Linked DNA regions of Azotobacter salinestris. The protein of the gene in region 1 interacts with the protein of each later gene in a pairwise test. Links are inferred from orthologs where the notes say so. Each region holds a gene or a part of one and is shown in the gene's direction. Other genes may lie near its edges.

The links. Proteins that work in one complex are often made in the same cells at the same time.
Region 2: the proteins of grxD (region 1) and GCU53_RS20025 interact in binary tests that used the Escherichia coli proteins (3 or more experiments, as listed by UniProt). The link is inferred for Azotobacter salinestris from one-to-one orthologs.
Region 3: the proteins of grxD (region 1) and GCU53_RS07250 interact in binary tests that used the Escherichia coli proteins (3 or more experiments, as listed by UniProt). The link is inferred for Azotobacter salinestris from one-to-one orthologs.

What each region holds. Positions count from the first base shown.
Region 1 is NZ_CP045302.1:1,428,986-1,434,493, reverse strand. Bases 2,634-5,340 are described here. They hold grxD (Grx4 family monothiol glutaredoxin), read left to right. Parts: upstream 2,634-3,677; coding sequence 3,678-4,004; downstream 4,005-5,340. Other genes in these bases: GCU53_RS06730 (bacterioferritin-associated ferredoxin), read right to left, coding at 5,141-5,340; bfr (bacterioferritin), read right to left, coding at 4,479-4,949; argF (ornithine carbamoyltransferase), read right to left, coding at 2,634-3,376. Also shown: glpD (glycerol-3-phosphate dehydrogenase), read right to left, coding at 1-795; ybaK (Cys-tRNA(Pro) deacylase), read left to right, coding at 842-1,309; GCU53_RS06750 (ABC transporter ATP-binding protein), read right to left, coding at 1,350-2,459; more of argF, read right to left, coding at 2,456-2,633; more of GCU53_RS06730, read right to left, coding at 5,341-5,362. UniProt on the Escherichia coli protein: Monothiol glutaredoxin involved in the biogenesis of iron-sulfur clusters.
Region 2 is NZ_CP045302.1:4,264,294-4,271,681, forward strand. Bases 2,219-5,202 are described here. They hold GCU53_RS20025 (BolA family protein), read left to right. Parts: upstream 2,219-3,548; coding sequence 3,549-3,857; downstream 3,858-5,202. Other genes in these bases: GCU53_RS20015 (class II fumarate hydratase), read right to left, coding at 2,219-2,894; GCU53_RS20020 (DUF2059 domain-containing protein), read left to right, coding at 3,052-3,552; GCU53_RS20030 (DsbA family protein), read left to right, coding at 4,043-4,675; GCU53_RS20035 (ABC transporter ATP-binding protein), read left to right, coding at 4,668-5,202. In the rest of the region: GCU53_RS20005 (OmpP1/FadL family transporter), read left to right, coding at 1-1,051; GCU53_RS20010 (DUF6316 family protein), read right to left, coding at 1,135-1,332; more of GCU53_RS20015, read right to left, coding at 1,500-2,218; more of GCU53_RS20035, read left to right, coding at 5,203-6,455; GCU53_RS20040 (extracellular catalytic domain type 1 short-chain-length polyhydroxyalkanoate depolymerase), read right to left, coding at 6,536-7,388. UniProt on the Escherichia coli protein: Transcriptional regulator that plays an important role in general stress response. Has many effects on cell morphology, cell growth and cell division. Acts by regulating the transcription of many genes, including dacA (PBP-5), dacC (PBP-6), ampC and mreB.
Region 3 is NZ_CP045302.1:1,535,339-1,542,415, reverse strand. The notes cover bases 2,219-4,891. They hold GCU53_RS07250 (BolA family protein), read left to right. Parts: upstream 2,219-3,271; coding sequence 3,272-3,511; downstream 3,512-4,891. Other genes in these bases: hisG (ATP phosphoribosyltransferase), read left to right, coding at 4,864-4,891; murA (UDP-N-acetylglucosamine 1-carboxyvinyltransferase), read left to right, coding at 3,532-4,797; GCU53_RS07255 (STAS domain-containing protein), read left to right, coding at 2,791-3,099; GCU53_RS07260 (MlaC/ttg2D family ABC transporter substrate-binding protein), read left to right, coding at 2,219-2,794. Also shown: GCU53_RS07275 (ATP-binding cassette domain-containing protein), read left to right, coding at 52-861; lipid asymmetry maintenance ABC transporter permease subunit MlaE, read left to right, coding at 861-1,658; outer membrane lipid asymmetry maintenance protein MlaD, read left to right, coding at 1,658-2,128; more of GCU53_RS07260, read left to right, coding at 2,147-2,218; more of hisG, read left to right, coding at 4,892-5,499; hisD (histidinol dehydrogenase), read left to right, coding at 5,608-6,918; hisC (histidinol-phosphate transaminase), read left to right, coding at 7,031-7,077. UniProt on the Escherichia coli protein: Involved in cell resistance against acid stress.

The sequences.
Region 1 (5,508 bases):
TCGGTCCTCGTTTTGCAAAATATAGGCCTCGTTTCCTTCGTACAGGCGCGGTGCAATCAGGTGGCTGCCCTGGACCAGGCGGATGCGATGGGGCGGGCGCTGGTGCAGGGCGTCCTCGATGAAGCGGCTCACCCACGGGCCGGTGGCATTCACCAATGCCCGGGCACGAACACTGAAGCGATCGCCATCGGTCCGCTGCAGTTCGACCTGCCAGAGGCCCTGCTGGCGCTGTGCAGACAGGCAGCGGGTGCGGGGGCAGATGATCGCGCCCCTTTCCCGTGCGGCCATGGCGTTGAGTAGCACCAGGCGAGCATCGTCCACTTGGCAGTCGGCATATTCGAAGCCGCGTCGGATTTCCGCCTTGAGCGGACTGTCTGCCGTGAAGCGCACCGCATGTGAGGTAGGCAACTGCCCGCGGCCGCTCAAGCGGTCATAGACGAACAGACCGGCGCGGATCATCCAGGCTGGTCGCAGCTGCGGGCGCAGGGGAAGGATGAAGCTCAGCGGCCGAACGATATGAGGGGCCTTGCCCAGCAGTATTTCGCGCTCGGCCAGCGCCTCGCGTACCAGGCGGAACTCGCCCTGCTCGAGGTAGCGCAGGCCGCCGTGGATCAGTTTGCTGCTGGCTGAAGAGGTGTGCGCGGCCAGATCATGCTGTTCGCACAGCAGTACGTGCAGGCCACGGCCGGCGGCGTCGGCGGCAATGCCGGCACCGTTGATGCCACCACCGACCACGACCAAATCGTAAAGCGGGGCATCGGGTATTGCGGAGAAGGCTGGGGAGTTATTGTTCATTTCGGCTAAGGTAACGCTTCTATAGTCTCATTTTCCACTTTCAAACATGACCCCTGCCATCGATCTGCTGAAGAAAGCCCGCGCCGAGTTCCGTGTGCACAGTTACATTCATGACCCCAAGTCCGCCTCCTATGGCCTGGAGGCAGCGGAAAAGCTCGGGTTGCCGCCGGAGCAGGTCTACAAGACGCTGCTGGCCTCGACCGAAAGGGGCGAGCTGCTAGTGGCGGTGGTGCCGGTCGCCGGCAGTCTGGATCTGAAGGCCCTGGCCGGTGCCGCCGGTGTCAAGAGGGTCGATATGGCCGATGCCGGCATTGCCCAGCGCAGCACTGGCTATCTGCTAGGAGGCATCAGTCCTCTGGGACAGAAGAAACGCCTGCGTACCTTCATCGATGAATCGGCTCGCACCTTCCCGAGCATCTTTGTCAGTGCCGGCCGCCGCGGATTGGAGGTGGAACTGGCAGCAGAGGTGCTGGCCGAGCATACCCAAGCCAGCTTTGCAGCCATCGGGCGCTGACTCCCGTAGGCGCCGGCCCACGCTTTCGGCCAGGCTGTGATCAGCATGCCTCACTATAGCGGCGTACGCCGGAGCTGGTCAGGTCGGGCAGGAGAGATCCATTGTCCGGGGTAGGAAAGATCACCAAGTGTTCGGCGGCTACGCTGATGCCTACCTGCTCCCCGGGCAGATGATCGATATGGCTGGGGAAGACGGCCTCCAGCGGGCTGCCGGTAGGAAGCCGCAGGCGATAGAAGGTGGAGGCACCGAGGAAGGTCTTGCCGGTGATGGTGGCTTCTAACGTGCTACCTGGCGTATGGACGATGTCATCCGGACGCAGCAGAACCTCCACTGAGCTGCCGATGGGGCAGGTGTAGGCACGATTGCCCTGAATCACACCGAGCTCGGTCTGCACCGTCCCCGGGGTCAGCAGCTGGCCACGGATGAAATAGCCTTGGCCGACGAAACTGGCGACGAAGGGGGTGAGCGGTTCGTGGTAGAGGTTGTAGGGCGTATCCCACTGCTCCAGGTAGCCATTTCTGAATACGCCGACATGATCACTGACCGCGAAGGCTTCTTCCTGGTCGTGGGTCACCAGTACCGCGCTGGTGCCGCGTGCCTTGAGGATATCGCGCACCTCGTGGCTGAGCTTGCGGCGCAGTTCCACATCCAGGTTGGAGAAGGGCTCGTCGAGCAGCAGCAACTGGGGCTCCGGCGCCAGGGCGCGGGCGAGCGCCACTCGTTGCTGCTGACCGCCGGAAAGCTCGTGGGGGTAGCGCTGCGTCAGGTGAGTGAGCTTGACCAGCTCCAGTAGCTCGGCGGTGATACGGGCGCGCTGCGGGTGCTTGCGGATGCCGAAGCCAATGTTCTCCGCCACTGTGAGGTGCGGAAACAGCGCGTAGTCTTGGAACACCATGCCGATGCGGCGCTTCTCCGGCGCCAGGGTAAAACCGGCGCGGGAGATCACTTCGCCGGCGAGCTGGATCTCGCCTTCCTGCACCGGCTCGAAGCCGGCGATGGCGCGCAGAGTGGTGGTTTTGCCGCAGCCGGAGGGGCCGAGCAGGCAACCGATATCGCCGGCATTCAGGTGCAGGTTGACCTGCTGGACGACCCTGTGGCCTTGGTAGCCACAGACGAGATTGCGCAGGTTGAGCAGTAGGGAGTGGGTCATGCGTGGTGATAAGCCGGCTCGATGAGAAATTCCAGCAGTGCCTTCTGCGCATGCAGGCGGTTTTCCGCCTGGTCCCAGACCACCGAGCGTGGGTCGTCAAGCAGGTCGAGGCTGACCTCTTCACCGCGATGGGCTGGCAGGCAATGCATGAAAAGGACGTCGTCGGCGGCGAGATCAAGCAGCCCGCTGGTCACCTGGTAGGGCTTGAAGAGCGCCAATCGATCTTCGGCTTCCGTTTCCTGACCCATGGAGGTCCATACGTCGGTGCTGACCAGGTGGGCGCCGGCAACTGCTTCATGAGGATCACGCATGATTTGTACGCGCTCGGGGGCAACGGCGACAAATTCGGGCTTGGGTTCAAAGCCCTCCGGACAGGCGATCTTGAGCTGGAAATCGAATTGACATGCAGCTTCGATATAGGTGTTGCACATGTTGTTGCCGTCGCCGATCCAGGCCACTGTCTTGCCCTGAATCGAGCCCCGCTGCTCGTGGAAGGTCTGCATGTCGGCCAGCAGCTGGCAGGGGTGCAGATCATCGGACAGGCCATTGATGATGGGTATCCGGGAGTTTTCTGCGAAGGTCGTCAGAGTGCTATGGGCAAAGGTGCGGATCATCACTGCATCGAGCATGCGCGACATGACGATGGCTGTGTCGCTGATGGGTTCGCCGCGATTCAGCTGAGTATCCCGTGGCGAGAGAAAGATGGCTTGGCCGCCGAGCTGGATCATTCCTGCCTCGAAGGACAGGCGGGTACGAGTCGAGGCCTTCTCGAAAATCATGCCCAGTACGCGGTTTTTCAGGGGCTCGAACAGGGCGCCGCTGTTGCGCAGATCCTTCAACTCGATGCCGCGACGAATCAGGTTGGCCAGTTCCTGGGGCGTGCAGTCCATCAGTGAGAGAAAGTGCCTTGCGCTCATCATCGGTTCCTTTCTTATATCGGTACAAGCTGCAGGCCGGACATGGACTTCACCAGAAAAACTATGCCTACAGCAGCCACTCACGGGGTGGCGAAAATGGGAAAGCGGCGATCTTATAGGGAAAATGCAAAGCCGCGCAAACCAACGCTGAAGGCAATGGAAGCAAAGTCCATGCCTTTGTCCTGCAAAAGAGCTGTCTGCTGCAGGGGTGTTTTAGGGAAGGCTGAGCGCAGAGCTTGGTTTTCCGTTACAATGCCGTCATCGTGCCGACTTCGTCGGAAAGTCCAGTCGAGGTGACCCAATGGATGTTATCGAAACTATCAAAGAGCAAATCGCCAGCAATAGCATTCTGCTATACATGAAAGGCTCGCCGAATGCACCCCAGTGCGGCTTCTCTGCTCGCGCTGCACAAGCCCTGATGGCTTGTGGCGAGCGATTCGCCTATGTCGATATTCTGCAGAACCCTGAGATTCGTACCAGTCTTCCGAAGTACGCCAATTGGCCGACTTTTCCGCAACTATGGGTTAAAGGAGAACTGATCGGGGGAAGCGACATCATCCTTGAACTGTTCGAAAAGGGTGAGCTGCAGCAGCTTGTGAAGGATGCATCCGATAAAGCCGATGCCTGAGATGAATGCAATTGCGATGCTGCTTTCGTCCGGACGGGCTGTGTAAGGACCGGATGGCCTAGCAGGATGATTCGACAAGTGCCCACATTGACGATGTGGGCATTTTTATTGATGTGTCGATTTGAACTCAAGGCTTAGGCAAGACAGCCTGTTGTTCCGCCCTGTTTTGAGGTGCTCATTCGTATTGGCCATCTTGTATCTAGGAGGAAGGCATCCCGACTGCTTCTGTCTTTGTTGCAAATGTAGTTGGGGGATTTGCTGGAAATATGCTGATTGCATGGTTGGCCTGAGGCGTCCTGGCTGGGCGGGGGCTCGACAGGGGGTGCCTGAAAAGACAAACGCCCCGAATGACTCGGGGCGTATCTGCTCTGGAAAGAGCCTTGCACACTTATGCGGAAAAAGCCTTTTTCGTGTGTCCGGCTGAAGTGCTACTGGCGGATGTGGTTTCGCGGCATCATTGCAGCCTGCTGTCGCTTACTCGTCCATTTGCGATTGCAGATAGTTCTCCAGGCCGATCTTGTCGATCAGATCGAGCTGGGTTTCCAGCCAATCAATGTGTTCCTCTTCTGACTCGAGGATATCTTCCAGCAGTTCGCGACTGGCATAGTCCCCAACGCTTTCACAGTAGGCAATGGCGGCTTTCAGATCGGGCAATCCCGCTTGCTCAAGCTTCAGATCGCACTCGAGCATTTCTCTGGTGTGTTCACCGATGAGGAGCTTGCCGAGCTCCTGAAGGTTGGGCAGGCCCTCAAGAAACAGAATGCGCTTGATCAGCTTGTCGGCATGCTTCATCTCGTCAATGGACTCGTGATACTCATGCTTGCCGAGCTTTTCCAGCCCCCAGTCCTCATACATGCGTGCATGCAGAAAATACTGGTTGATTGCGATCAACTCGTTGCCGAGGATCTTGTTGAGGTGCTGGATGACTATCTTGTCGCCTTTCATGTCCATTCCTTTTGAATAGGGATGTTGATGAGGCAGTTTGGTCTTTTGGATTGGATATGTCAAAAGCTAAGTGATTGAGTCCAATAGAGAATAAGTCTCTAGTGCGACTGTTTGTGCGAGGGGTTCATTCAGTGGCTGGATCGGCGGGGAGATAGGAAGCCGGGTGCCGTGGCGCCCGGCTTCCATAAGCATCAAGAGGCAGCCAGTACTGCCGGGCAGAAGGTTGCATCCTGGGTGTTTTGCGCCTCTTCGCCAAGAGTCTCCCGCGCGATCTGCTTGGCTACACAGGCGCATTTACCACACTGTGTGCCAACGCCAAGCGCAATACGTACATCACGATAGGTACAGCAGCCGCCTTGGATTGCGCTGCGGATTTGACCATCGGTAATACCTTGGCAAAGACATACGTACATAGGCGCCTCAGCTCGGCAAATAATGACGTGATAAGAGGATCCTAATCTTAATGAGAATGATTGTCAAAGGTCCGGCCAGCCGCTGGTCGGTCCGTAATCGTTGGCTTGAGGTTCCTGGTCTGGCTTCTGAAGGGGGGGCGATCTGC
Region 2 (7,388 bases), 2.8 Mb from region 1 along the record:
CTCCATGTTCCCTGCCGCTGTCGGGCGCAGCGCTCCGGCTGGCGCCGGCTCCGGCGCTGCCGTTCCGCCGACGGGCAAGCCGGTCGTGCTGGCCGTGCGTCCCGGCAGTCCCGGCACCTTGCCGGTGCCGGTCGGCTTCGCCCGTGCGAGTCGCCCTGGCGGGGCTGCCGAGGGGGGAGCGCCCATGGCGGGGAGCGGCGAGCCGGGCACGAGCCGCCTGATCCCCGAATCCGGGCTGACCGGCCTGAGCGTGCAGCCGACCTTCTCCTACCAGATCAACGATACCCTCTCCGTCGGCGTCGGTCCGCGCTTCGTCCACGGTGCCGTGGTCGGCGGTGCGGTTCCCGGCAGCGATCCGGCCGATGCGCCAGCGGCCTATCACGACAGCGACACCGACGCCGGGCTCAATCTGGGCCTGCTGTACCGGCTGGGCGACAGCACCTGGCTGGGACTGGCCTATGCCAGCGGCTACGAGCTGGAGCTCGACGAGCGCGCCGGGGTCGCCGATCCGGTGGCGAACATTGTCCAGGGGCGTCCGGAGACCAACCGGCTGATTGCCGAGACGCGGGCGCCAGATAGCGTCACCGCGAGCATTTCCCACCGGCTCGACAACGGCTGGATGCTGTCGGCCAGCCTCGGCTGGATGGGCTGGAGCGGGCTGGAGCGGGCCGTCGGCGAAGCGCCGGCCCTCGGTGCCGCGGGTGCCGGCAGCGAACATCAGTACCGCGACACCTGGCGCCTCGCCCTGGGGGCGGAGCAGCAGCTCGGCGAGCGCCTGCGCTGGAGCATGGGCGTGAGCTACGACTCGTCGCCTTTGCCCGGCAATCAGCGGAATCTGGACGATCCGCTGCCGGAGAACCTGCGCCTGGCCGCCGGACTGAGCTACCAGATGGACGAGGGGGTGGAGTTGCAGCTCGGCTACAGCCTGGTCTGGCTGGGCGAGTCGGACTCCCGGCAGAACAACCGGACGCGCAACGACAGCCTCCTGTCCGCCGAGCCGCCCAGCAGCACCCTGCACGTCATCGGCGGAGGCATGGTCTGGCGTTTCTGAGCTTCAGGCGGTATGGCAGCCTGCGGGACACAGTGTCCTCCACCCGGTGCGGCGGCCGGTCGCCAGCGCACCGGGAGCGCTTCTCACAGGGAGGGCTGTTGCGCCTGGCACTGGCGGATGTATTCCTGGACGGCCTGCTGGGCCTCCTGGCGAGTGCGGTAGGGGCCCATCAGCTGGCCCTCGCGGGTGTCGAAGAAGTATTCGTGGTTGATGGCGCAGATGCGCTCGCTGCGAAAGCGGGTGACAGGGGCCGTCGGATCGGTTGCGCGTTGTGCGGGCATAAGGTGCTCCTTGCAGGGGTTGAGGCGGACAAAGGAGGGCGGATCGGAAGCGGTGCGCCTCCGATGTGGCACTATGCTATCAGAATGGCAGAGCCGCCGTCCCGCCGGGCAGAGAGGGGCGGCGGGGCCCCTTTCGCGACTGCATGGCCGAGGCCGCTGGCGCTCCTTCACTCGTGCCGGCCGGCCTCCAGCATATCCTGCGGACGCACCCAGGTGTCGAACTCCTCGCCGCTGACGTATCCCAGGGCCAGCGCGGCCTCGCGCAGGGTGGTGCCCTCGGCGTAGGCCTTCTTGGCGATCTCCGCGGCCTTGTCGTAGCCGATGTGCGGGTTCAGCGCGGTCACCAGCATCAGGCTGCGCTCGAGGTGCGCGGTCATCCGCTGCGGGTCCGGCTCCAGTCCCTCGATGCAGTGCAGGCGGAAGTTGTGGCAACCGTCGGCAAGCAGGCGCACCGACTGCAGCAGGTTGTGGATGATCACCGGCTTGTAGACGTTGAGCTGCAGGTGTCCCTGGCTGGCGGCGAGGGCGATGGTGCTGTCGTTGCCCAGCACCTGGCAGGCGAGCATGGCCAGGGCCTCGCACTGGGTCGGGTTGACCTTGCCGGGCATGATCGAGCTGCCCGGCTCGTTGGCCGGCAGGCGCACCTCGGCGAAGCCGGCGCGCGGGCCGGAGCCGAGCAGGCGCAGGTCGTTGGCGATCTTCATCAGCGCCACCGCCAGGGTCTTCAGCGCGCCGGAGAGATGCACCAGGGGCTCGTGGCCGGCGAGGGCGGCGAACTTGTTCGGCGCCGAGACAAAGGGCAGGCCGGAGAGGGCGGCCAGTTCAGCGGCGATGGCTTCGGCGAAGCCCGGCGGCGCGTTCAGTCCGGTGCCGACCGCGGTGCCGCCCTGGGCCAGTTCGCAGACCGCCGGCAGCGCCGCGCGGATCGCCCGCTCGGCGTAGTCGAGCTGGGCGACGAAGGCCGAGAGCTCCTGGCCGAAGGTGATCGGCGTGGCATCCATCAGATGGGTGCGGCCGGTCTTCACCAGATTGATATGCCGCGCCGCCTGCTCGGCGATGGCGCCGCTCAGCTCGTCGATCGCCGGCAGCAGGTCGTGCTGCACGGCGCGCACCGCGGCGATGTGCATGGCGGTGGGAAAGCAGTCGTTGGAACTCTGGCCATGGTTGACGTGGTCGTTGGGGTGCACCGGACTCTTGCCGCCACGCTGACCGCCGGCCAGTTCGTTGGCGCGCCCGGCGATCACCTCGTTGACGTTCATGTTGCTCTGCGTGCCGCTGCCGGTCTGCCAGACCACCAGCGGGAACTGGTCGTCGTGCCTGCCGGCGAGGACCTCGTCGGCGGCCTGTTCGATCAGCCGGGCGATGTCCGGCGGCAGCTCGCCGATGCGGTCGTTGACCCGTGCGGCGGCCTTCTTGATCAGCGCCAGGGCATGTACCACCGCCAGCGGCATGCGCTCCTGGCCGATGGCAAAGTTGATCAGCGAGCGCTGCGTCTGGGCGCCCCAGTAGGCCTCCTCGGGAACCTCGATCGGCCCCAGGCTGTCGGTTTCGGTGCGACTCATGCGGCGAATCTCCACGAAAGTTAGGGGTCTAGCGAAGTGTAGACGCCGCCTCCGCCAGCCTCCCTTGAGCCCCCACCGGCTTGGGCGCAGAATGCTCCGGCCGGGGAGGCCCGACCGGGGGCTTTTCCCCTTTTGCCTTGCCTAGAAGGATGTCCTAATGTTCCGTTTTCGAGTGCTCTGTGCCGCGACCCTGCTGCTCTGTGCCAGCGGCCAGACACTGGCCGATGCCGCCAGCCATGCCGCCACCGCGGAGAAGTTCCTCCAGGTGGTGCGGGCCGACAAGCTGACCGTGCCCGTCTATGCCCAGGTGCAGCAGATGTTCGCCCAGCGCTTCGCCGAGGCCAAGGCGCCGCAGAGCAAGCAGCCACTGCTCGAGCGCTACCAGGCCCGGGCCAATACCGCGCTGGACCGGGCGGTCGGCTGGGACAAGCTCAAGCCCGAGATGATCAGGCTCTACACCGGCACCTTCAGCGAGCGCGAAATGAAGGAGCTGCTCGAGTTCTACCAATCGTCGCTGGGCCAGAAGGTTTTGCAGAGCATGCCGGCGCTCACCGCGCAGTCGGCGCAGATGACCCAGGCGGCCCTGGAAAAGGCGGTTCCGGAAGTGAACCGGCTGCTTGACGAGATGCAGAAAGAACTGGGAGAGACCAAGAAATGACCGCCAAGATCGAGCGCATCAAGAGCGCCCTGGCAGCCCTCGAGCCCAGCCATCTGGAGGTGCTCGACGAGAGCCACATGCACAGCCGCGGTCTGGAGACCCATTACAAGGCGGTGGTCGTCAGCCCGCAGTTCGCCGGCCTGGGTGTGGTCAAGCGCCACCAGAAGGTCTACGCCACTCTCGGCGAGCTGATGGGACAGATGCATGCCCTGGCCCTGCACACCTACACCCCCGAAGAGTGGGCGGAGCGCGGCAGCGCGCCGGATTCGCCGCTCTGCGCCGGCGGCAGCAAGCACGACCACTGAGAGGGCGGCAATTCGCCGCATGTCTGCCTGTCCGTTTCCGCTGCGGTAAACTCCCCCTGCGCCGGCCTCCGCCGGCGCAGCCATTTTCAGGGTATCGACAGCTTTTTTGCCGGCCAGGGGCCACCCCCTCGGCCCGGCTGACTACGATCAGAAAACGCACCCTCCACACGCGCTACGGAGTTCGTATGAGTGAGCGCCTGCTCTATGTAATGGATCCGATGTGCTCCTGGTGCTGGGGTTTCGCCCCGGTGGTCGAGGAGCTGGCCAGTCAGGCGGCACGGGCCGGCGTGCGCCTGGACTGGGTGGTCGGCGGCCTGCGCCGGGAGAGTTCGCCGCTGATCGAGCCGGCCCGCTCGCGCATCCTCGCCCACTGGCAGGCGGTTCACGCCAGCACCGGCCAGCCCTTCAACTTCGCCGAGGGATTGCCCGAGGGGCTGGTCTACGACACCGAGCCGGCCTGTCGGGCGCTGGTCGTGGCACGCCACCTCGCGCCGCGGCGGGTGGCGCGCCTCGCGCGGCTGATCCAGCGGGCCTTCTATGTGGAGGGCCGCGACGTCACCCGTGCGCGCGTTCTGCTGGAGCTGGCCGAGGCCGCTGGATTCACCCGCTGCTGCTTCGCCGAAGCCTTCGACAGTGCCGAGCAGCAGGCCGCCACCCGTGCCGATTTCGCCTGGGCCGAGCGGCTCGGCATCGCCGGCTTTCCGACCCTGCTGGCCGAGCGCAACGGCATGCTCGCCCTGCTGACCAATGGCCACCAGCCGCTGGAGCGCCTGGCGCCCCTGCTGGAGCGTTGGCTGGAGCGCGTCGCCCATGCCTGAGCCCGTCGACCGCCTGAGCTGGGCGGAGATCCGCCGGCTCGCCCTGCGCCACCGCAAGGCCCTGCTGCTGGCCAACGGTGTCGCCGTGCTGGCGGCCCTGGCCAGCGTGCCGATTCCGCTGCTGCTGCCGCTGCTGGTCGACGAGGTGCTGCTCAAGCAGGGCGATGCGGCGCTGCGACTGATGGACCGCCTGCTGCCCGGCGCCTGGCAGAACGCGGTCGGCTACATCGGCCTGATGCTGCTGGTGAGTCTGCTGCTGCGCGGCGCCGCGCTGCTGTTCAACGTGGTGCAGGCGAAGCTGTTCGCCGGATTGTCGAAGGACGTCGTCTACCGCCTGCGCGTGCGCCTGATCGAACGGCTCAAGCGCATTTCCCTCGGCGAATACGAAAGCCTCGGCAGCGGCACCGTGACCGCCCATCTGGTCACCGACCTGGACACCCTGGACACCTTCATCGGCGACACCCTGAGCCGCTTTCTGGTCGCGATCCTGACCCTGGCCGGCACCTCGGCGATCCTGATCTGGATGCACTGGCAGCTGGCCCTGCTGATCCTGCTGTTCAACCCGTTGGTGATCTACGCCACGGTGCTGCTCGGCAAGCGCGTCAAGCACCTGAAGAAGCTCGAGAACGACAGCACCGCGCGCTTCACCCAGGCGCTCGGCGAAACCCTCGAGGCGATCCAGGAAGTGCGCGCCGGCAACCGCCAGGGCTTCTTCCTCGCCCGCCTCGGCCAGCGCGCCCGGGAGGTGCGCGACCGCGCCGTCGCCTCGCAGTGGAAGACCGATGCCTCGAGCCGCGCCAGCGGCCTGCTGTTCCAGTTCGGCATCGACGTGTTCCGCGCCGCGGCGATGCTCACCGTGCTGTTCTCCGACCTGTCGATCGGCCAGATGCTCGCGGTGTTCAGCTACCTGTGGTTCATGATCGCCCCGGTGGAGCAACTGCTCGGCCTGCAGTACGCCTTCTACGCCGCCGGTGGCGCCCTGACGCGGATCAACGAGCTGCTCGCCCGCGCCGACGAGCCGCAGTACCCCGGCAGCGTCGATCCGTTCAAGGGGCGCACCACGGTCGGCATCGAGGTGCATGATCTGCACTTCGCCTACCGCGACGAGCCGGTGCTGGACGGTCTCGACCTGTCCATCGCGCCGGGCGAGAAGGTCGCCGTGGTCGGCGCCTCGGGCGGCGGCAAGAGCACCCTGGTGCAGCTGCTGCTCGGCCTCTACAGCCCGCAGTCGGGGAGCATCCGCTTCGGCGGCTCGACCCTCCAGGAGATCGGCCTGGAGCGGGTGCGCGAACACGTCGCGGTGGTCCTCCAGCAGCCGGCGCTGTTCAACGACTCGGTGCGCGCCAACCTGACCCTGGGCCGCGAGCGCAGCGACCAGGACTGCTGGCAGGCGCTGGAGATCGCCCAGCTGGCGGCGACCGTGCGCGCCCTGCCGCAGGGGCTGGACAGCGTGGTCGGCCGCTCCGGGGTGCGCCTCTCCGGCGGTCAGCGGCAGCGCCTGGCGATCGCCCGCATGGTGCTCGCCGACCCGCAGGTGGTGATCCTCGACGAGGCCACCTCGGCCCTCGACGCGGCCACCGAATACGCCCTGCACCAGGCACTGGCGCGTTTCCTCCAGGGCCGCACCACCCTGATCATCGCCCACCGCCTGTCGGCGGTGAAGCAGGCCGACCGGGTGCTGGTGTTCGACGGCGGGCGCATCGCCGAGGAGGGCGACCACCACCAGCTGATCGCCGAGGGCGGCCTGTACGCCAGGCTCTACGGGCATCTGCAGCACTGAGCCGGCAACCGGGGAAAGTGCCCGGCGAAGGTCGGGCAAGGTGAAAATGCAGCGCGGCATCAGCGAGTCCGGGCCTTTGCCTACCAGTTGCAGGCCTCCGGCGGACGGGCGAACCATTTCCCCGGCGCGCCTTCGTGGAGCGTCACCGGCTCCCACCACTGGCCGGCGTGGCCGAGGTCCTCGCGGTCGCCGCTGGAAAGGACCCGGCTGCGCAGCCAGCCGCCGGGCACCGCCCGTCCGCCGAACAGGTGCGCGCTGGGCGAGGCGGTGACGACCGCGCAGGTCGCCGCGGGGACGTCCGGGTCCTCCACCAGCACCGTGCGGATCGCCTCGCTGCGCTTGCCGCGCCGGTTGGTGGTGGTGTAGAGGCAGCGATAGCGGCCGGCACGGCGGTTGTCGACCGTGCAGTCGACACCGACCGCCAACTCGCCGTCCCCGGCATCGCTGGCGCGGGCGCCGGGGTCGACGAACGGCTCGCCGAGTGCCAGGCGCAGCGGATTGGGGCCCTCGATGGCTACCCGCGGGTGGTCGTCCGCGGTTGTGCCGTTGCGCGGATGGCGGGCGAAGAAGTTCCAGAGGATGTCCGGATGGCTGGGGCCCTGGCGCAGCGCGTAGGGGCCGTCGCGACCGTGCTCGCCGCCGATCCAGTAGTGGCCGCGGTCGGTGTCGTCCGCGGCCGGGGTTTCCAGCGGTCCCCGGTAGAACAGGGTCTCCACCAGCGAGCGGCTGGCGCTGTTGCCGTCGGCGCTGAAGATCTCGTGGCGGCAGGCGTAATCGTCGCCGCCGAATACCGGGATGCAGCGCCGCTGCGCCGCCAGGGTGGTGGCCGGGCTGTCGAACGGCGCCATACCGAACACCTTGAGGTGGGCGTCGCGCAGGCGGCGTCCGGCGCTCTGCACCACGGTGCAGTCGTTGTCGTTCTGGATCACCAGC
Region 3 (7,077 bases), 110 kb from region 1 along the record:
TTGTCTTTGGGGTAGCGGCGTCTAGCCGAGAGGTATTCACAAGGAGTCTAGATGAGCGACTCAAGCGACTACGCGGTCACGCTGAAGGGCCTCTCCTTCAAGCGGGGCTCGCGCAGCATTTTCAATAATGTAGACATCCGCATACCGCGTGGCAAAGTCACCGGCATCATGGGGCCCTCGGGGTGTGGCAAGACCACTCTATTGCGTCTGATAGCCGCCCAGCTGAAGCCGGAAAGCGGGGAAGTCTGGGTCAATGGGCACAATCTCCCGCATCTCTCGCGCAGCGAGCTGTTCGAAATGCGCAAGGAAATGGGAGTGCTCTTCCAGAGTGGTGCGCTCTTCACCGATCTCGATGTGTTCGAGAACGTCGCCTTTCCGTTGCGGGTCCATACCAAGCTGCCGGATGAAATGATCCGCGACATCGTCCTGATGAAGCTGCAGGCGGTCGGGTTGCGCGGCGCCATAGACCTGATGCCCGACGAGCTTTCGGGGGGCATGAAGCGCCGGGTGGCGCTGGCCCGGGCGATTGCTCTCGATCCGCGGATTCTCATGTATGACGAACCCTTCGTGGGCCAGGATCCGATTGCCATGGGTGTACTGGTGCGTCTGATCCGCCTGCTCAATGATGCCCTTGGCATTACCAGTATAGTGGTCTCCCACGACTTGGCCGAGACGGCCAGCATTGCCGATTACCTCTATGTGGTGGGCGATGGACAGGTTCTGGGAGAGGGGACCCCCGAAGACTTGATGAATTCCAAGAATCCGCGTGTCACCCAGTTCATGAAGGGGCTGCCGGACGGTCCGGTGCCTTTCCACTTCCCGGCGCCGGATTATCGCAACGACCTTCTGGGGAGGCGCTGATGCACAAGAGATCCCTCCTCGAGCAGGTCGGTCTGCTCGGTCGTGCCGCGATCGATGTGGTCGAAGCAATGGGGCGTTCTGCGCTGTTCCTCTTGCATGCCATGTTTGGCCGGGGCGGTGCCGGTAGCGGCTTCCAACTGCTGGTGAAGCAGACTCACTCGATCGGCGTGCTGTCGCTGCCAATCATCGTCGTCTCCGGCCTCTTCATTGGCATGGTACTGGCGCTGCAAGGCTATAACATTCTGGTCAGCTACGGTTCGGAGCAGGCAGTCGGACAACTGGTTGCCCTGACCCTGTTGCGCGAACTGGGACCGGTCGTCACCGGCCTGCTGTTCGCCGGGCGCGCCGGCTCGGCGCTCACTGCGGAAATCGGCAATATGAAGTCTACCGAGCAGCTTTCCAGCCTGGAGACGATCGGTGTCGATCCGCTCAAGTACATCATTGCGCCGCGCCTGTGGGCCGGCTTCCTCTCCATGCCGTTGCTGGCCGCGATCTTCAACGTGGTGGGTATCTGGGGAGCTGCCATGGTCGCGGTCGATTGGCTGGGTGTCTATGAGGGCTCGTTCTGGGCCAGCATGCAGAGCAGCGTGGACCTGCACGACGATGTGATCAATGGTGCGATCAAGAGCATCGTCTTCGCCTTCGTGGTGACCTGGATCGCCGTATTCCAGGGTTACGACTGCGAGCCGACTTCGGAAGGGATCGGCCGCGCTACTACAAGAACAGTGGTCTATGCCTCGCTGGCCGTGCTGGGACTGGACTTCATTCTGACAGCCTTGATGTTTGGAGATAACTGATGCAAACCCGCACCCTGGAAACCGGTGTTGGCCTGTTCATCCTGGCAGGTATGCTGGCCCTCCTGCTGCTGGCACTGCGTGTCAGCGGCCTGACGGTCAGCACCAATGGCGATACCTACAAGCTTTATGCGTATTTCGATAACATCGCCGGCTTGACAGTCAGGGCCAAGGTGACAATGGCTGGCGTTGCCATCGGCAAGGTCACGGCCATCGACCTGGATCGCAACAGCTATACCGGCCGTGTGACCATGGAACTGGAGAAGCGCGTCGACAATCTGCCGACCGACTCCACGGCGGCCATCCTGACCGCCGGCCTGCTGGGTGAGAAGTATGTCGGCATCAGCGTCGGAGGCGAGGAGGAGGTGCTGAAGAATGGCGACTCCATCCAGGATACCCAGTCGGCACTGGTGCTCGAGGATCTGATCGGCAAGTTCCTGATGAACTCCGTCAACAAGGACAAAGAAGAATAGGTTACAGAGGATATTCCTATGCTTACTGTTTTGCGTCGTGGTTTTCTGGTTCTGCTGGCTCTCCTGCCGCTGTTCGCAACTGCATCGACCACCCCTCATCAGGTGGTGCAGCAGACTACCGACTCCCTGCTCGGCGAGCTGAAGAAGAACAAGGCTCTCTACAAAAGCAATCCGCAGGCTTTCTACGATACGCTGGACCGGATTCTCGGGCCGGTGGTGGATGCCGACGGGATTTCCCGCAGCATCATGACCGTCAAGTACTCGCGCAAGGCGACTCCCGAGCAGATGACCCGCTTCCAGGAGAATTTCAAGCGCAGCCTGATGCAGTTCTACGGTAACGCTCTCTTGGAGTATAACAATCAGGATATCCGCGTGCTGTCCTCTTCCGTGCCAGTCGAAGGCGACCGCGCCAGCGTTGGTATGGAGGTTCGCGATACCCAGGGCACCGTCTATCCGGTTTCCTACACCATGGTGAAGAAGCAGGATCAGTGGCTGCTGCGCAATGTCATCATCAATGGCATCAACATCGGCAAGCTGTTCCGTGACCAGTTCGCCGAGAGCATGCAGCGCAATGGCCAGAATCTGGACAAGACTATCGATGGCTGGGCCGACGTGGTGGCCAAGGCCAAGGATAGCGAGGAAGGCAGGAAGGCTGCGGGGCAATGAGCGAGGCCTCGATTCTACAGGTCGAGCCCGGTGTGCTCACCCTTGCCGGCGTGATCGACTACAGCAATGGACCGGCCCTGCGTCAGCAGGGGAGGGCCCTGATCGGCACTGCCGGGACCGATGGTTTGGTGCTTGACTGCGCGGGCGTGGAAAAATCCAGCAGCGTCGGGCTTTCCCTGCTGCTGGCCTATCTGCGCGATGCCAAGGCTGCCGGCAAGCGCCTGCGAATGCGGGCGCTGCCTCAGGACATGCGCGAGATCGCCCAGGTCTGCGGATTGCTCGAGCTCTTGCCGCTGGAGGCGTGACGGTCTGCACGGCTCTCTGTCGGCTCAATGCCGGCAGGGTTCGCAGCCGGCGGGCTTTTTTGTAAGATGGGCGGCTTTCCGGTGCTTCCATGAAGCCGGTGATTCCAGGATCCCGTCTGCTGTGCGCCGATACCCACTGCAGGAGTAATTCATGATAGCTTCCGAGGTATGCATGCAGCCTAATGAGGTCAAGAGCTTTCTGGAAAGCAAGCTGGCTGGCACCCAAGTCGAGGTGCAGGGTCAGGGTTGCGACTTCCAGCTCATCCTGATCAGCGACGAGCTGGCCGGTATGAGCCCGGTGAAGCGTCAACAGTTGGTCTATGCCCAACTAAACGATTGGATCGTCGATGGCCGGATTCATGCCATCACCATGAAGTTCTTCAGTCGCGCCGCTTGGGCCGAGCGTTCCTGAGCCTGCCTGCGCGAGAGACCATGGACAAACTGATCATTACCGGCGGCCAGCCTCTCGATGGCGAGATCCGCATTTCCGGGGCAAAGAACGCGGCACTGCCGATCCTGGCAGCGACCCTGCTGGCCGATACGCCTGTCACCGTCTGCAATCTGCCGCACCTGCACGACATCACCACGATGATCGAGCTTTTCGGGCGCATGGGCGTGCAGCCTGTGATCGACGAAAAGCTCAGTGTTGAGGTGGATGCCAGCAACATCAAGACACTGGTGGCACCCTACGAACTGGTCAAGACCATGCGCGCCTCGATCCTGGTGCTCGGCCCCATGCTTGCCCGCTTCGGCGAGGCCGAAGTGGCCCTGCCGGGAGGCTGCGCCATTGGTTCGCGGCCGGTCGATCTGCATATCCGCGGTCTCGAGGCACTGGGCGCGCAGATCGAAATGGAGGGCGGCTATATCAAGGCCAAGGCTCCTGCCGGCGGTCTGCGTGGCGGCCATTTCTTTTTCGATATCGTCAGTGTGACCGGTACCGAGAACATCATGATGGCCGCGGCCCTGGCCAATGGACGTACTGTGCTGGAGAATGCCGCCCGCGAACCGGAAGTGGTCGATCTGGCCAACTTCCTGATCGGTATGGGCGCACAGATCAAGGGAGCCGGTACCGACACCATCGTCATCGAGGGCGTCAAGCGCCTGGGCGGCGGCCGTTATAGCGTGATGCCCGATCGCATCGAGACCGGAACCTACCTTGTCGCCGCTGCTGCCACCCGTGGGCGGGTCAAACTCAAGGATACCGATCCCACCATTCTCGAAGCGGTACTGCTCAAGCTGGAAGAGGCCGGTGCGCAGATCGACACCGGCAACAACTGGATCTCCCTGGACATGAGGGGCAACAGGCCCAAGGCCGTGAATGTGCGCACCGCACCCTATCCGGCCTTCCCGACCGACATGCAGGCCCAGTTCATTTCCATGAATGCAATAGCCGAAGGCACCGGCACCGTCATCGAAACGGTGTTCGAGAACCGCTTCATGCATGTTTACGAGATGAACCGCATGGGCGCGCGCATTCTGGTGGAGGGCAATACCGCCATCGTTACCGGCGTGCCCTGTCTGAAGGGCGCTCCAGTCATGGCCACCGATCTGCGTGCTTCCGCCAGCTTGGTGATCGCCGGGCTGGTAGCCGAGGGGGATACCCTGATCGATCGTATCTACCATATCGATCGTGGCTACGAGTGCATCGAGGAAAAGCTGCAACTGCTCGGCGCCAAGATCCGCCGCATCCCGGGTTAGGACCGGCGCCTGGCATGGCGCCGCTCTCGGCCCGCGATGGGATAAATATCCAAGGACATCCGTTTCATGCTTACCATTGCCCTGTCCAAAGGCCGGATTCTCGATGACACACTGCCGCTGCTCGCAGAGGCCGGCATCGTGCCGATCGAGAATCCGGATAAAAGCCGCAAGCTCATCATCCCCACCAGTCAGGAGGATGTGCGTCTGCTGATCGTCCGCGCCACCGACGTGCCGACCTATGTCGAAAACGGTGCTGCCGACCTGGGGATCGCCGGCAAGGATGTACTGATGGAGTATGGCGGCCAGGGCTTGTACGAGCCTCTCGACCTGAAGATCGCCAACTGCAAGCTGATGACTGCCGGCCAGGTCGGAGCCGAGGCCCCCAGGGGGCGTCTGCGGGTCGCCACCAAGTTCGTCAATGTAGCCAAGCGCTATTATGCCGAGCAGGGTCGCCAGGTGGACATCATCAAGCTCTATGGCTCCATGGAGCTGGCACCGCTCGTGGGGCTGGCCGACAAGATCATCGACGTGGTCGATACCGGCAATACACTGCGTGCCAATGGCCTAGAGCCCCAGGAGCTGATCGCCACTATCAGTTCGCGCCTGATCGTCAACAAGGCTTCGATGAAGATGCAGCATGCCCGCATCCAGGCCCTGATCGACACCCTGCGCGAAGCCGTCGAGACCCGACACCCTGCCTGACCCCGATCTGCCAACGCCTATCCGTGTCATAGCGAAATTTCTCGGGTGCCCGCGCGGAAGGCTTGCTAGGCTAGCGGCGCCCGAGTTTCAGCCATTCAAGAGGCCGTTATGACCGCATCCCTCGCCCTTCGCCGACTCGACGCTGCCGATCCGGACTTTGCGCGCCATCTGGATCATCTGCTGAGCTGGGAAAGCGTTTCCGATGAGGCCGTCAATCAGCGCGTGCTGGATATCATCCAGGCCGTACGCGAGCGTGGTGATGCTGCCGTAGTCGAATTCACCCAGCGCTTCGACAGCGTCGAGGCTGGCTCCATGGCCGAACTGATCTTGCCGCGCGAGCGTCTGGAATTGGCCTTGACACGCATCTCCCCGGATCAGCGCGAAGCTCTGGAAAAGGCTGCCGAGCGCGTGCGCCTGTATCACGAGCGGCAGAAGCAGGACTCCTGGACCTATACCGAGGCCGATGGCACCGTGCTCGGCCAGCAGGTCACCCCGCTCGACCGCGCCGGCCTGTATGTGCCGGGCGGAAAAGCGGCCTATCCGTCCTCTGTGCTGATGAATGCCATTCCGGCCAAGGTGGCCGGTGTCGCCGAGGTGGTGATGGTGGTGCCGACTCCGCGTGGCGAACTCAACGAACTGGTGCTGGCTGCCGCCTGCGTGGCCGGCGTCGATCGCGTGTTCACCATCGGCGGGGCCCAGGCCGTGGCCGCGCTGGCTTATGGCACCGAGAGCGTGCCGCAGGTGGACAAGATCGTCGGTCCCGGCAACATCTATGTAGCCACGGCCAAGCGCCACGTATTCGGTCAAGTCGGCATCGACATGATCGCCGGCCCCTCGGAGATCCTGGTGGTCTGCGATGGGCAGAGCGACCCGGACTGGATCGCCATGGACCTGTTCTCCCAAGCCGAGCACGACGAGGATGCCCAGTCGATCCTGGTGAGTCCGGATGCCGGCTTTCTCGAGAGGGTGGCCGAGAGCATCGCCCGTCTGCTGCCGACCATGGAGCGCGCCGAGATCATCCGTACCTCGCTGGAGGGGCGCGGTGCGTTTATCCGGGTGGCCGACATGGAGCAGGCCATCGCCGTGGCCAACCGTATCGCCCCCGAGCACCTCGAACTGTCGGTGGCCGACCCGCAGCAGTGGCTGCCGAAGATCCGCCATGCCGGCGCCATCTTCATGGGGCGCTATACCGCCGAGGCCCTGGGTGACTATTGCGCCGGTCCCAACCATGTTCTGCCGACTTCCGGTACCGCACGTTTCTCGTCGCCGCTAGGCGTGTACGATTTCCAGAAACGCTCGTCGATTATCTTTTGCTCGGCAACCGGGGCTTCCGAACTGGGCAGAACCGCGTCGGTGCTGGCTCGTGGCGAATCCCTGACGGCCCATGCGCGCAGCGCCGAATACCGGATTAAGGCCTGAGACCATACGAAATCAGCAGGGGCGACCCTGCCTGCGATGCTTCCGAACAGGAGCGCGTTGGCGGACTAGCCTCTGCGCAAGACGATTGCAACGAATCCGAGGAGAGAAGGGCGTGAGCAAATTCTGGAGCCCCTTCGTCAAGAACCTGGTGCCCTATGT